Regions from separate parts of the Paenibacillus sp. FSL H8-0122 genome, predicted to be linked through region 2. Evidence: a T-box and tRNA genes for the amino acid it is inferred to sense, from the RefSeq annotation. Region 2 holds a T-box; the other holds one or more tRNA genes.
The links. The T-box of region 2 lies ahead of NSS64_RS03065 (arginine--tRNA ligase). A T-box ahead of a tRNA ligase gene usually reads a tRNA of that ligase, here a tRNA-Arg.

Region 1 (6,761 bases), 5.8 Mb from region 2:
TAGCCTTGAGCCTTGGTGAACGTGTAAGAGAGGCCGCCGCCAATCAGTACATTGTCAGCCAGATTCAGCAGGTTGTCGATAACGTCAATCTTGTCTTTAACCTTGGAACCGCCGATGATGGCCGTGAAAGGACGTTCCGGGTTAGAGAGCGCCTTGCCGAGAACGGACAATTCCTTCTCCATCAGAAGACCGGATACTGCCGGCAGGAAGTGAGCGATTCCTTCTGTCGAAGCATGGGCACGGTGAGCTGCGCCGAATGCGTCATTGACGAACAGGTCAGCCAGTTCAGCGAACTGCTTAGCCAGTTCAGGATCATTCTTCTCTTCACCTTTGTAGAAACGGACATTCTCAAGCACAAGCACATCGCCATCGTTCAGTTCAGCGATTTTCGCTTTTACCGCTTCGCCAATGGCCTCATCAGCCTTGGCTACCGGTTTGCCGAGCAATTCAGACAGACGGACTGCAGCGGAAGTCAACCGCATGGAATCGACGAATTCGCCTTTAGGACGGCCCATATGGCTGGCCAGAATGACCTTTGCACCGTTCTCAATCAGGTATTTAATTGTTGGAAGGGTTTCGCGGATACGGGTATCATCAGTGATCTTGCCGTCTTCCACTGGCACATTGAAATCTACACGCACGAATACGCGCTTGCCTTTTACTTCTACATCACGGACACTTTTTTTGTTCATGATTAACATTTCCTCCACACCCAAAATTGGTTCCTTCACGAAGCCATTTCATCACGTAGCCATTGCATTTAGAAAGAGCGGAAACAGACTTTCCTTGTTTCCGCTCTATTGTACTGCTTATATGAAATCGGTCTTATTTAGCAAGCTTAGCGAATTTCTCCAAAGTACGAACCAGCTGTGCAGTGTAGGACATTTCGTTGTCATACCAAGCAACAGTTTTAACCAGCTGTTTGTCGCCAACAGTCAGTACTTTAGTCTGAGTTGCATCGAACAGGGAACCGAAAGTCATACCCTTGATGTCGGAAGATACGATTTCGTCTTCAGTGTAGCCGTAAGTTTCTGGGTCAGAAGCTTCCTTCATGGCTGCATTGATTTCTTCAACGGTTACGCTCTTATCCAGAACAGTAACCAGCTCAGTCAGGGAACCTGTAGCTACAGGCACACGTTGTGCTGCACCGTCAAGCTTGCCCTTCAGTTCTGGAATAACCAGGCCGATGGCTTTAGCAGCACCGGTAGTGTTAGGGATGATGTTCTCAGCAGCAGCGCGGGCGCGTCTGAAGTCGCCTTTTGCGTGTGGAGCATCAAGCGTATTCTGGTCACCTGTGTAAGCGTGGATTGTAGTCATCAGGCCTTCGATGATACCGAACTTGTCGTTCAGAACTTTGGCCATAGGAGCCAGGCAGTTCGTTGTGCAAGATGCACCGGAGATTACTGTTTCGGAACCGTCAAGGATGTCATCGTTAACGTTGTACACAACAGTTTTCATGTCGCCTGTAGCTGGAGCGGAAATAACTACTTTCTTAGCTCCGCCTTTCAGGTGCTTCTCAGCGGCTTCTTTAGTTGTGAAGAAACCAGTACATTCCAGAACGATATCAACGCCAAGCTCTCCCCAAGGAAGCTCTTCAGGGTTGCGGTTCGCCAGAACCTTAACATCTTTACCGTTCACTTTGAAGAAGCCGTCATGCACTTCAACATCGCCTTGGAATTTACCTTGAGTTGTATCATATTTAAGCAAATGAGCAAGCATCTTAGCGTCAGTCAAGTCATTGATTGCTACCACTTCGATACCTTCTACATTTTGAATACGGCGGAATGCAAGGCGTCCAATACGTCCAAAACCGTTAATACCAACTTTTACACTCATTGAATAGTTCCTCCTAGAGTTCGTTTTATTTATTCAAGACAGGCCGTGAGGCTCGTCAAGACAACAATGTTAAGTATAATGCATAAACCCTTTGCGCGCGTCCCATTTAATGGAATCTATAGGACCTTTTGTAGCTGTGTGTCGATTTCCTTGCCGATTTCGACAGCCGCCGCCTCGTCGATGACGAGAATATCCTCTTGTCCGAACCGCAGCATCGCATGAATGGCCTTCGCCTTGCGTTTGCCTCCGGCAATACCGATAACGACTTCCGTACGGATAATGTCTTCCAGGCGCAGCCCCATGGTCAGCATAGTGTGAACCACTTCGCCGTCCTCATTGAAATAGTATCCGAAGGATTCGGCTACAGCACCCTCGCCTTGAATCTCTGAGATCGTCCCGGAGTCCAGCTTGCGGCGGTGGGTCATTTCAATGGCATCACCTATTCCATGTACAATAATACGCGATCTGCGGATAATTTGTACAATCTCTCCAATATTGGAGTCCTGTGCAAGCGACTGATAAGCGTCTCCGCTAAGCAGATCGGGCACATGCAGCAGACGGTAATTGGCGCCAATCCGTTTGGCCATGGTTGAAGCAATAGTGTTGGCCTGTATCTCCATGCTCTCTCCCAGTCCTCCGCGCGCCGGAACAACCCAGGCGTTCTTATAGGAAAGGGATAGCGGCGGGGTCAGCTGATCGGCCATTTCGGCCAGGGTTGATCCGCCTGTGACGGCAATCGTATCGTCACTTCGCAGTACACTGAGCAGTGCCTTGGAGCCTGCGCGCCCCAGTTCACGCTTGGTGAACGGCGATGTCTCACAATCGCCAGGAACCACAATTACTTTGGTGAGACCGTACGTAGTACGAATTTTCTCTTCCAGATCATCCAGGCCGAATAGGCTCTTGGCGACCGGCTCCAGCAGGTCAAGCAGTCTGCGACCGGCATCGCTAATGCGCATACCGACGCTCTCGATCTCAATGAGCCCCTGCGATTTCAGAAGATCCGTCTCGGCACGCAGCACCCGCTCGGTCATATCAAGCGATGCGGCTAGCGTCCTGCGCCCAATAATATCGGACAGCATGATCTGATGTAGAATCGTATACCGTCTCTTAAGGGTTTCCATGAGATCAGGCAGAAGCTGCTTTTGGATTTCCAATAGATTACGCATGCTTTCACTCCTGCAACTTCGTCTTTCTCTTATCCCTTGTTCGTGGTCTCAAAATGTCCCGGGTTAACTTTTTAAGTCCCACCCATATTCTACCCAAAACTGACGCCGAGTGCAAGTGTTCCGAGACTATAATTCTCAGCCCGCTTTCATCTTATACATGGGCTTGTCCGGCAGGCCGCAGGCAGGAGACGCATCTCCGGCTCTATTAATGGAGGCAGAGAAAACTATTTTTGCGCAGGATGCCTAATACGCATTGCTTTTATCCGAGAAGTATATTATAATAATTTCTGTTGCGCCCGTGGTCCAATGGATATGACGTAGGCCTCCGAAGCCTGAGATCCAAGTTCGATTCTTGGCGGGCGCGCCATTATTTTCAAGCTTGTACATAATTTAGTGACGATTATATTATATTTAACCAAAGAGCCGCTTGAGGGCTCTTTTTTTTGAAAGTAAGTTTGACTTTCTTTGACTTTTTGTTTGAATTTGTTTATCATGTGGTTAATACGGTAACAGTAAAAAATGAACACATTCGAAGCACCAATTTCAAGGAGGTTTTCCACGTGAGTTATATTCCTATGGTAGTAGAACAGAGCAACCGCGGTGAGCGCGCTTATGACATCTATTCCCGCCTGCTGAAGGACCGCATCATTTTCCTTGGAACGGAGGTTAATGACGTGGTTGCCAATTCCATCATCGCACAAATGCTCTTCCTGGCTGCCGAGGACCCGGATAAGGATATTCACCTGTATGTGAACAGCCCAGGCGGTTCCATCACAGCGGGTATGGCCATCTTCGATACAATGCAATACATTAAGCCGGATGTATCCACCATCTGTGTAGGTATGGCCGCTTCCATGGGAGCGTTCCTGCTGAACGCCGGCGCCAAGGGCAAGCGCTTCGCCCTGCCGAACAGCGAGATCATGATTCACCAGCCGCTAGGCGGTGCCCAGGGCCAGGCTTCCGATATCGAGATCCGCGCCCGCCGCATCATCAAACTGCGTGAGAAGCTGAACCGCATCTTGTCCGAACGTACAGGCCAGCCGCTGGAGAAGATCGAGAAGGATACTGACCGCGACTACTTCATGAGCGCCGCAGACGCTGCCGAATATGGTATCGTGGACAAGGTAATTGAGAAGACTCTGCCGACAGGCGTATAAGTACTTAATTTCATGAATTCACTAAGAGGCTGCTACAGACCATCTGGTCCGTAGCAGCCTCTTTGATTGTTCCTGCACCGTTCCAACTTACCTTAAGCCCCCGTACCCCAGAGCATCCAGCTTGCCTGCAATTACGCGGTAGCCTCTGCTGTTCGGGTGAATATGATCCAGGAACAGCAGCCCCCGCTCATTACCGGCAAATTCATAGTAGATCGAAGCAAACCCTACGTTACTGCTGCTGTAGCCTGATGCATAGCGGTTGAACTCGCGCACCCACTCTGTTGCTTCATCCACCTGTGGATATGGGTTATAGAGCCCTACCATCCGGAGGATGTAGGGGCTGCGGGAGCCCGCTTTGAGCTGTGTCAGGCTACCCATGATGTCGCTGTAGTTACGCTTGCAGTCCCTAAGCGCCTGCTTCAGCAAGCCCTGGAATTCACCGGGCCGTGGCCCGGCTGCCCGGGCTGCCTTAATCAAGTCATTGCCGCCAATGGACAGCGTAATGATCTGCGCATCCTTCACCGCCGCCCGGTAGACGTTCGAGCTCCTCAGCCGTTGCTTCAGCCCCCCGGTGGTCAGACCATTGACGCCAAGATTCGCCGGCACCACCGGCGTGCCGAGTCTCCCTTCCGCCATCCCCCGGTAGACGGGGACGAAGCCGTTCCCGGGAAGCGCCCCGAAGCCGGTTGTGAGTGAATCCCCAATGGCCGTATACTGATAGACCATACTCTTTCCCTCCCCGTTATAAGCTGCTTGCCTTCTTTAATTTATGAAAGGCCGGGTGAAGTGGTAACGGCAGGGCCGCCCGATTAGTCCATTAAAACGCAAACAACCCTTGTGCTCGTCATAGAGCACAAGGGTCAGTATTAGGCTGTATTATTTCAGCGCTGCGAACGGACTGCTTCCGTCCGGCAGGAGTTCCTTGAAGCTGAAGTTGAATTCCGGGAAGCCCTCGGCATATGCGGTGTATTCGTATAACTGGAAGAAGAGCACCGCTTTGCCATCTTTTAAATAGAAATACTTCTCTGTATCCAGACCGTTGAACCCGCCCAGATAACCTCCGTTAGCTTTGATCTCGGTGGCCAGCTTGGCATTGAGCTGTTTCTTGTAATTAGGATTGGCACCGAACAGGTCGCCCAGCAACAGACGTTTCCCGTCTTTGAGCGAGAAGGTGAACGCATTGCGGTAAGTCATCCCATGGGCACCGCCGGTATACCCGTATTGATTAGTGATTAGGCTGAGTACGCCATCCTGGTTATACGTGACCACATAACCGCCTTCGAATTCATACGGCCGGTCATCCTTCGACCGCTTGGAGATTTGATCTTCAGCATCCTTCGCATAGTTCAGAACGGTCTGCTTGATCAGATCATTGATCGCCTTCTCTGCCCCGGCGTTCGCCAGACCGCTGACCTGCGGATAATCCAGCTTGATTGGCGCATCCTTATAGTCCTTCGTATAGCTCGCTGTCTTGATTGTTACGGCATTCTGCGTCCTTTTCGTCAGATTCAGCTGTCCTGCAGCAGCGTTCCAGTCCCCTTTATAGCCCATGTAATCGTTAATCAGCTGGAACGGGACGTACAGCCGGTTGTTCAGTTGTTTGCCCTCATATTCACCAATATAATAGTTGTTCACTCGGATCATAATGCCGTAATCCATAATTGCCAGCTTCAATTGTGCAGTACCTGTTCCTATGGAATAAGTTTTCTCCGCTTTATCATAAGAGAGCGGCATCCCCAGCGCATCGCGCAGGAAGGTTACCGGCACCCATACCTTTCCTTCCTGGAGCAGGCCCGCCTGGGCTGCATTTTTACCGTTTACCTTAAGCACTACAGAGGAGGATTTGGCCTTGACCTGAGCGGCTGCCGGAGCGGCCTCCGTTATGCCTGTCTGAATTATTCCTGTTCCGCCCAGCAGGATTCCTGCTGCGAGCATTCCCGCACCCCATCTGCGGATGTATTTCTTAGAGTTCGAATTCATTGTTATTTCCCCTTCCACCTGGTGGTATGATTAGTCATGATGTGTGTTCTTCCGTATCACTGTTCCTATTATAGTAAAAGAACTAGCGGGGGATGTTACAATCCGCTTTACAGTTTCTTAAGGTTTGCCATGATTATCTAAAGATCCTGTTACCTTAATTTAAACAAACTGAGAGATTTCAAAAGCGCATATGTGCATATACATTCATTTATATGATTATAAAAAGCGCCTGCCCTGCTTATAACAGCAGAGCAAGCGCCTCTTGCGAAACGTTTATTTCAGTTCATACGTTACACTCAATTGGGTAGTGACCTTAACCTGCCCAGGCTCAACGGAACTGCCGGCATTGTTATCCATTGCGGATTTCTGCATAGCCTCTGCTTGAGCGAAGATTACCGGATGATTCCCGTCATCGCTCTGAATGACAGTGACTACCTGACCCAGTCCGCGTTTGGCTGCTTTGGCGATGGCCGCAGCTTTGACATCTGCATTCTGCATAGCCTTCTCAATAGCCTGTGCTTCAAAGGCGGACGGATCCTCAATCGCAAACCGCACATTGCCGATGTTGTTCGCTCCAGCTGCAGAAGCAGCGTCCAGCAATTGTCCAACCTTTGTCAGA
Region 2 (6,761 bases):
GAAGATAATGAGGTCCTGCTGAAGCTGATTGAGATCATGCAGAATGAGAAGGTCTACAACAGACTCAACGATCCGTATGCCACCCGCTCCAACACTCTGGGGAATGACCGGCTGCTGCCGGTGGCCCCTTTTTTCTGGGAGAGTCTGTACCCCCTGCTAGAAGCAGCACCTGCCGTACGCCTTCAGCATGGACAGCTTCTGCTGGACCGATTGTCCCTCTCGGAGGAGCCGCTGCCGCTCAGCTTCCAATTCGATCAAGCACAGGAGGAAGGCTACCGGCTGGACGTCCGGGGGCTTGAGCAGCTTACGATACTGGAGAGCTACGGGCTGGTCTTGACCGAAGGCAGGCTGCTGAAGCTCCCGGCGCAGGAATGCGGGCGTCTCTCCGAGCTGAAGCGGATGCTCAGCGGCAGCCGGCGGGATAGCCTGGCGATTGCACCTGAGCAGATGGAGCCCTTCATGGAGACGGTCATTCCCGGACTGAAGAAGCTTGGCCGGGTAAGCATTGCCGACGCCATCGCGGACCGGATCGTCCAGACCCGGCTACACGCCAGACTCTACCTGGACCGGGTGCGGGACCGGCTGCTGGCCGTACTGGAATTCCAGTACGGCGGGATCGTCATCAATCCGCTGGAGGAGAAGGCGCATGAGCGGAGCAGCGAGGTCATACTGATGCGGGACGGGGAAGCGGAACGGCGGATTCTGGACCTGATGGCCCACGAGTCCTTCTCGCGGACGGAGAGCGGATATATCATGCGTGACGAGGACGGGGAATTCGACTTCCTGCACCATACCATCCCGCTCTTGGAACCGCTGCTTCAGGTCTATGCGACCACTGCGGTCAAGCAGCGGGTGCTTACGGAGCATGCAGCGCCCAAGGTCAGCCTGAGCTGGAACGAGAAGACGGACTGGCTGGACTTCAAGTTCGCCATGGAGGGCATCACGGAGAAGGACATTACAGAGGTCCTGAAATCTCTCCAGGAAAAACGTAAATATCACCGGCTCAAGGACGGAGCCCTGCTCCCGCTGGATACCGCAGAGTTCCAGGAGATTATCGCGCTGATGAACGAGCTGGGCGTCCGCAGCGTGGATATCCGAAGTACGGAGTTCTCCCTGCCGCTGGTCCGTGCCCTCCATCTCCATGCAGGCACCGTCCAGGGGCAGACCATCCAGACCGGGCGCTCCTTCCGGCGGCTGCTGGCCAACATGGCGAGTCCCGAGAATCTGGACTTCCCGGTGCCGGAGAGTCTGGCTCCCGTGCTGCGGGATTATCAGCAATACGGCTTCCAGTGGATGAGGACGCTGGCCCATTACCGCTTCGGCGGGATTCTGGCGGACGATATGGGCCTTGGCAAAACACTACAGAGCATCACCTTCCTGCTCTCGATGCGGGAAGACATCCGGCAGAGCGGCGTGCCTGCGCTCATTGTGGCGCCGGCCTCCCTGCTCTATAACTGGCTTAACGAGCTGAAGCGCTTTGCCCCGGAGCTTCAGGCGGTCATTGCCGACGGCACCGCCGGTGAACGCAGCCGGGCCCTGCGGAACACGGCCGGGCATGATGTCATCATCACCTCGTACCCGCTGCTGCGCAGAGATGTGGATGAGTATGCCAAGCGGTCGTTCCATACGCTCATTCTGGATGAAGCGCAGATGATTAAGAATCATGAGACCCAGACTTCGCAGGCGGTCAGATTGCTCCAGGCCCGCTACCGGTTTGCGCTGACCGGAACACCGGTGGAGAATGCGCTGGAGGATCTGTGGTCGATCTTCAGCGTCGTTTTCCCCGGCCTGTTCCCCGGGAAGAAGGCTTTCCATGACCTTCCCCGGGAGACGGTCGCCAGGCGCGCCCGCCCCTTCCTGCTGCGCCGCCTGAAGAGCGATGTGCTGAAGGAGCTGCCGGACAAAATCGAGTCCCTCCAGGCCTCCGAGCTGCTGCCGGAGCAGAAAAGGCTCTATGTCGCCTACCTGGCCAGATTGCGCAAAGAAGCGCTTAAGCATCTGGACAGCGACAGCTTCGGGAACGGCCGGCTCAAGGTGCTGGCCGGACTGACCCGGCTGCGCCAGCTGTGCTGTCATCCCGCCCTGTTCGTGGACGGGTACACAGGCGGCTCCGGTAAATTCGAGCAGCTCCTGGAGATTATCGACGAATGCCGCAGCTCCGGCAAGCGGATGCTGATCTTCTCGCAGTTCACGCAAATGCTTGGCATGATCAGTCGTGAACTGGCGCTGCTGGGGATTCCGCATTTCTATCTCGACGGACAGACCCCGGCCTCCCAGCGGGTTGAGCTGTGCAGCCGCTTCAATGAAGGCGAGCGCGACCTGTTCCTGATCTCGCTGAAGGCGGGCGGCACCGGCCTCAACCTGACCGGCGCCGATACGGTCATTCTCTATGACCTGTGGTGGAACCCTGCTGTCGAACAGCAGGCCGCCGACCGCGCCCACCGGATCGGGCAGAAAAAGATCGTCCAGGTCATCCGCCTGGTAGCCCAGGGTACGGTGGAGGATAAAATGTACGAGCTGCAGCAGAAAAAGAAAAACCTGATTGACGAGGTGATCCAGCCGGGGCAGGAGGCGTTGTCGAGCCTCAGCGAGCAGGATATACGTGAAATTCTCTCGATCTGAGGCATCTGCGAGTTGTTACCAGACCCGGCCTGGGAGATTTTCTGCTGTTCTGCTGCATTTTGTACACTAGAATAAGGCCATATCGGCTGAGAAATCCGATCTGTTGCACTTTGTACACTAGATTTTTACGTATCTGCTGTTTCCGAGCAGAAATTCAAAAATCAAATGTATGAAATGCAGTAGAATGGTTTTTTGCGTCCAAAAGTACAGTTTCTATTGCACAGAATACAATTACCAGCAAAATGCGTGCTTTGAAGACGGGACAAGAACCTGAAGCGAAACCCGGTTTGGATGCATCCGGCAAGTCCGGTATACAGTAGGGAAGGCATTGGATGCCTGCCGAGGCTTGCGATCTGGTATAGTCCGCTCTGCTCTATTCACAATATAAACAGGGACCTTCTGAGCGAGCAGCTCTGCAAGGTCCCTGTTTCATTTTACAACCGGGAAGTCCGGATCATTACCCTACCACTCTATAAGTCTGAGCTTAATACCTCTGAGCTTAATTTCTCATGCGTCACCACACGGTGTGCATTCACCAGCTGGCCGGTTGATGTCTTGCCCCACACGGATATTCCGATCTCATCCACGTCGTCTGGTTCATCGGTTAAGAACACAAATTCATAGGCATTCAGATCGGCAAAATAATCCCGAGTTACCACTTGATTCGGAGCAAGCGCAATCACCTCACTGACATACAGCGTTCTTGTGTTGCTCAGCACATACCCCTGAATACTGACGGTTGAGCTGCCTGAGGCACTGTTCTTGACAATTCTTACCGTCACCGTCTGCGTAGGTCTGACTCCCGAAACGGCATTGTTCTCTATCGGTCCTGTTGACAAAATCGCCATCCTGTCTCGTCCTCCCTTGAAGTTCTAGTGTCAAAGTACGATATATTCATATTCGGACTTTTCTATAACGGTGTGGACACAGGCCTGAGCCTATTCACCAATGACCGCAGGCACGCATATCCTTGAATAAGGAAAGACCGCCCATGGGCTGCGCTTTCTTCATACGAACGCCGAACGGAAGAAGGGAGTCCCATGCCCCCTCCTGGAAAAGGAAAGAAGCCCGCCGCCAAAAAAACACCGTCCAGCTCCAAAACCCAGACACCTAAGGGGCTTGAATTTGCCGTAGCTGCCCTTCTGTTGACCGGCAAGCTGAAAGTAGACTCTATCCAGATGTACACGGACGCGTCGATGTTCGTCAGTCTGGTAGGCAAATATAAAACCTTAAGCGAGCTAAGTAGTGACAACGTCGATAAGCTGGTCAGCTTCCTCGATGACAACAGCAGCCTGACGCTGAACGAGATCATGGCCGCTCTAAAAAAGAAAGCCGAAAACACATGAACACATGCGAAAAGTGAAAGTGAGGTACAAGGCTATGGACAGTTTTGACGGAGAAGGGTTTGCCGGCGGAATTCTGCTGGTCATTGTAATTATGCTGCTGATTTATGGTTCAACGGACATCAAGAACCTGACAGGGGCGCCCAATGACGAGTAACTCTTAACGGTTGGACTCCTGCTGCACGGTAATCCGCTCTTGCTTTCTCGCAGAAATTCGCTATACTGATACAAATCCATATTCAATCGATGACCGGGAGAGTAATGGTCTTATATCTAGTCCCCAGCGAGCCGGGAAAGTGGAAGCCGGTACAGATTAGAACCATGAAGCGCACCCGTGAGATGGACTTCTGAACCCTGTAGTAGGAAGCCCCGGCCGAGGACCGTTAACCTGTAAGGTGGCTGAACCGTAAGGCTCAGCAACGAGAGTGGTACCGCGAGCGCACAAGCCTCGTCTCTTAGGAGATGAAGGCTTTTTTTGTCGTTATTTTATTCAGGAGGTTGTTATTCATGCCAATGCTAAGTGAGCTAATCCAAGAGAGCTTGAAGCAGTCTGTTCACAAAATCGCGCTAACCCTGGGCGTGCCCGCCATCGCTGAAGTAAATGTTGCCCTGGAGCAGCCGGCGAGTGCCGACCACGGGGATTATTCAAGCAATATCGCCATGCAGCTGGCCCGCCCCTTGCGCAAAGCTCCACTGGCTATCGCCGCACTGATCGTCAACGAGCTCGAAGCTTCGGGCTCTGTTCACGGACTGGTGCTGAGAACCGAGGTTGCCGGTCCGGGGTTCATTAATATGTATCTGGATTGGCAGGCCTGGGCACGGGCGAAGGGGAATTTCACGCTGCCTCAGCATACAGAAGGGTCGAAGGTGATCGTGGAGCATACCTCCGTCAACCCCAATAAAAGTATGCATATCGGTCACCTGAGAAACTCCTGTATCGGGGACGCGCTGGTGAGAGTACTGCGGGCAACCGGCCATACCGTTGAGGTACACAACTATGTGGATGATCTCGGCAATCAGCTGGCAGATACCGTAGCCGGTCTGCTGAATGTTCCGCTGGCGGGAGAACATGTCCGGTTCGGGGATTACTGCTGGGATATTTATGCCGAGATCAACAAAACGTACGCGCAGCAGCCGGAGATGGTGCAGAAGCGGACCGGGATTCTTCACGCGCTGGAAGAGGGCCATGGCAACACCGCCTGGATTGGCACCCTCGTCGCCGGTCAGATCGTGAAAGAGCATGTGGAGGAGATGCGGGGCTTCGGCATTGACTACGATCTGCTGGTGTGGGAGAGCAGCATTCTGAAGGAGGGCTTCTGGGCCTCGGCATTCGAGCTTTTGTCGCAGACGGAGATCTTCGTGCAGGAGACGGAAGGCAAGCTGGCAGGCTGCTGGATTCTGAAGCAACCCGCTGAAGACGCTACACCAGACACGCTGGAGGAGCATCAGAAGGATAAGGTGCTGGTGCGCTCGAACGGAATTCTGACCTATACTGCCAAGGACATCGCCTATCATCTGTGGAAGTTCGGACTGCTGGAGAAGAATTTCAGCTACAGCGAATTTCAGAGCGGACTGTGGACGACCGGCTTGAGCGGACAGGCTCTGCCTTTTGGACGGGCGGACCAGGTTGTGAACGTCATCGATTACCGGCAGGAATATCCGCAGCAGATGGTCAAGCAGGCGCTTAAGGCACTGGGATTCGGTGCGCAGGCAGACGCGCTGCATCATGTCAGCTATGGGGTGGTCTCGCTGAGTCCCGCTTCTGCGGCCGGGCTGGGCATTGATACCTCCAGCGGCAAAAGCTCCTACGCCATGTCCGGGCGCCAGGGAATCGGCATTAAGGTAACCGAGCTGGTCCGGCTCATGGAAGACATGATTGAATCCACCCGTTCGGACAAAAACGGCCTGTCCAGCCGCCTCATCGCCACCGCTGCCATCCGTTACTACCTGCTGCGCTTCAATCTGGGCACCGAGATTGTGTTCGACTTCAAGCAGGCAATGGAAATCTCCGGCAACACCGGCGTCTACCTGATGTACGCCTACGCCCGGGCGCAGCGCGTGCTTAGTAAGGCCGCTGCGGCGGATGGCGGGAGCAGTGTTAGCGGGAGCGATGTTAGCGAGTCTGGCGTTGGCGAGTCCGGCGTTGGCGGGGTGCCGCTATTCCCGGCGCAGCTCGAAGCAGCTGAGCTTGCCCTGCTGAGACAGCTCAGCTTATGGCAGGACACACTCTATACAGCAAGCCGGGAGCTTACGCCGAATACGATCTGTAACTATGCCTATTCCCTGGCCTCGTTGTTCAGTAACTTCTACTCGGCTTGCCCGATTCTCAAGGGCGGGAAAGTCAGTATTACCTTCCGCCTGTGGCTGACCCGGTGCTTCACCGAGACGCTGGGAGAGGCGCTCGACGTACTCGGTCTGCCTAAGCCGGAGCGGATGTAGACACACAGAGTCTTCATCCGTTTAAGAACATACTTGCTCTATGGGATGAATGAGCAGGAACCTATGCGGGTCCGTGTAGCTTGCGTGGGCTGCTCCCCTTTCTCCATCTGCCCACTTCTGAGACATTCTACTTATTGAGGTGCACTAATGCACCTCATTTTCACATTTCGCCCGCTTCCGGTAAATTCAAGTGCACTTTTACACCACATTTTCTCATTTTGGCCGCTTCTGTTAAATTCAGGTGTACTTATGCACCTCATTTGTTCATCTCGCTCGCTTCTGTTAAATTCAGGTGTACTTATACACTACATTTGCTCATTTTGCTCACATCTGGTGAATTCAAGTGTACTTATGTAC

Region 1: it encodes a tRNA-Arg, which carries the amino acid that the T-box ahead of NSS64_RS03065 (arginine--tRNA ligase) is inferred to sense. The anticodon was not compared.

Annotation. Positions count from the first base shown of each region.
Region 1 is NZ_JBBOTB010000001.1:6,519,519-6,526,279, forward strand. It holds gene NSS64_RS27760 (phosphoglycerate kinase) at 1-692, opposite strand, end outside; gene gap (type I glyceraldehyde-3-phosphate dehydrogenase) at 826-1,836, opposite strand; gene NSS64_RS27770 (sugar-binding transcriptional regulator) at 1,953-3,005, opposite strand; tRNA gene NSS64_RS27775 (tRNA-Arg) at 3,298-3,372, shown strand; gene clpP (ATP-dependent Clp endopeptidase proteolytic subunit ClpP) at 3,566-4,162, shown strand; gene NSS64_RS27785 (GDSL-type esterase/lipase family protein) at 4,250-4,888, opposite strand; gene NSS64_RS27790 (PdaC/SigV domain-containing protein) at 5,039-6,142, opposite strand; gene NSS64_RS27795 (SIMPL domain-containing protein) at 6,416-6,761, opposite strand, start outside.
Region 2 is NZ_JBBOTB010000001.1:672,140-678,900, reverse strand. It holds gene NSS64_RS03080 (DEAD/DEAH box helicase) at 1-2,622, shown strand, start outside; gene NSS64_RS03075 (hypothetical protein) at 3,093-3,470, opposite strand; gene NSS64_RS03070 (hypothetical protein) at 3,663-3,968, shown strand; T-box leader at 4,203-4,424, shown strand; gene NSS64_RS03065 (arginine--tRNA ligase) at 4,479-6,404, shown strand.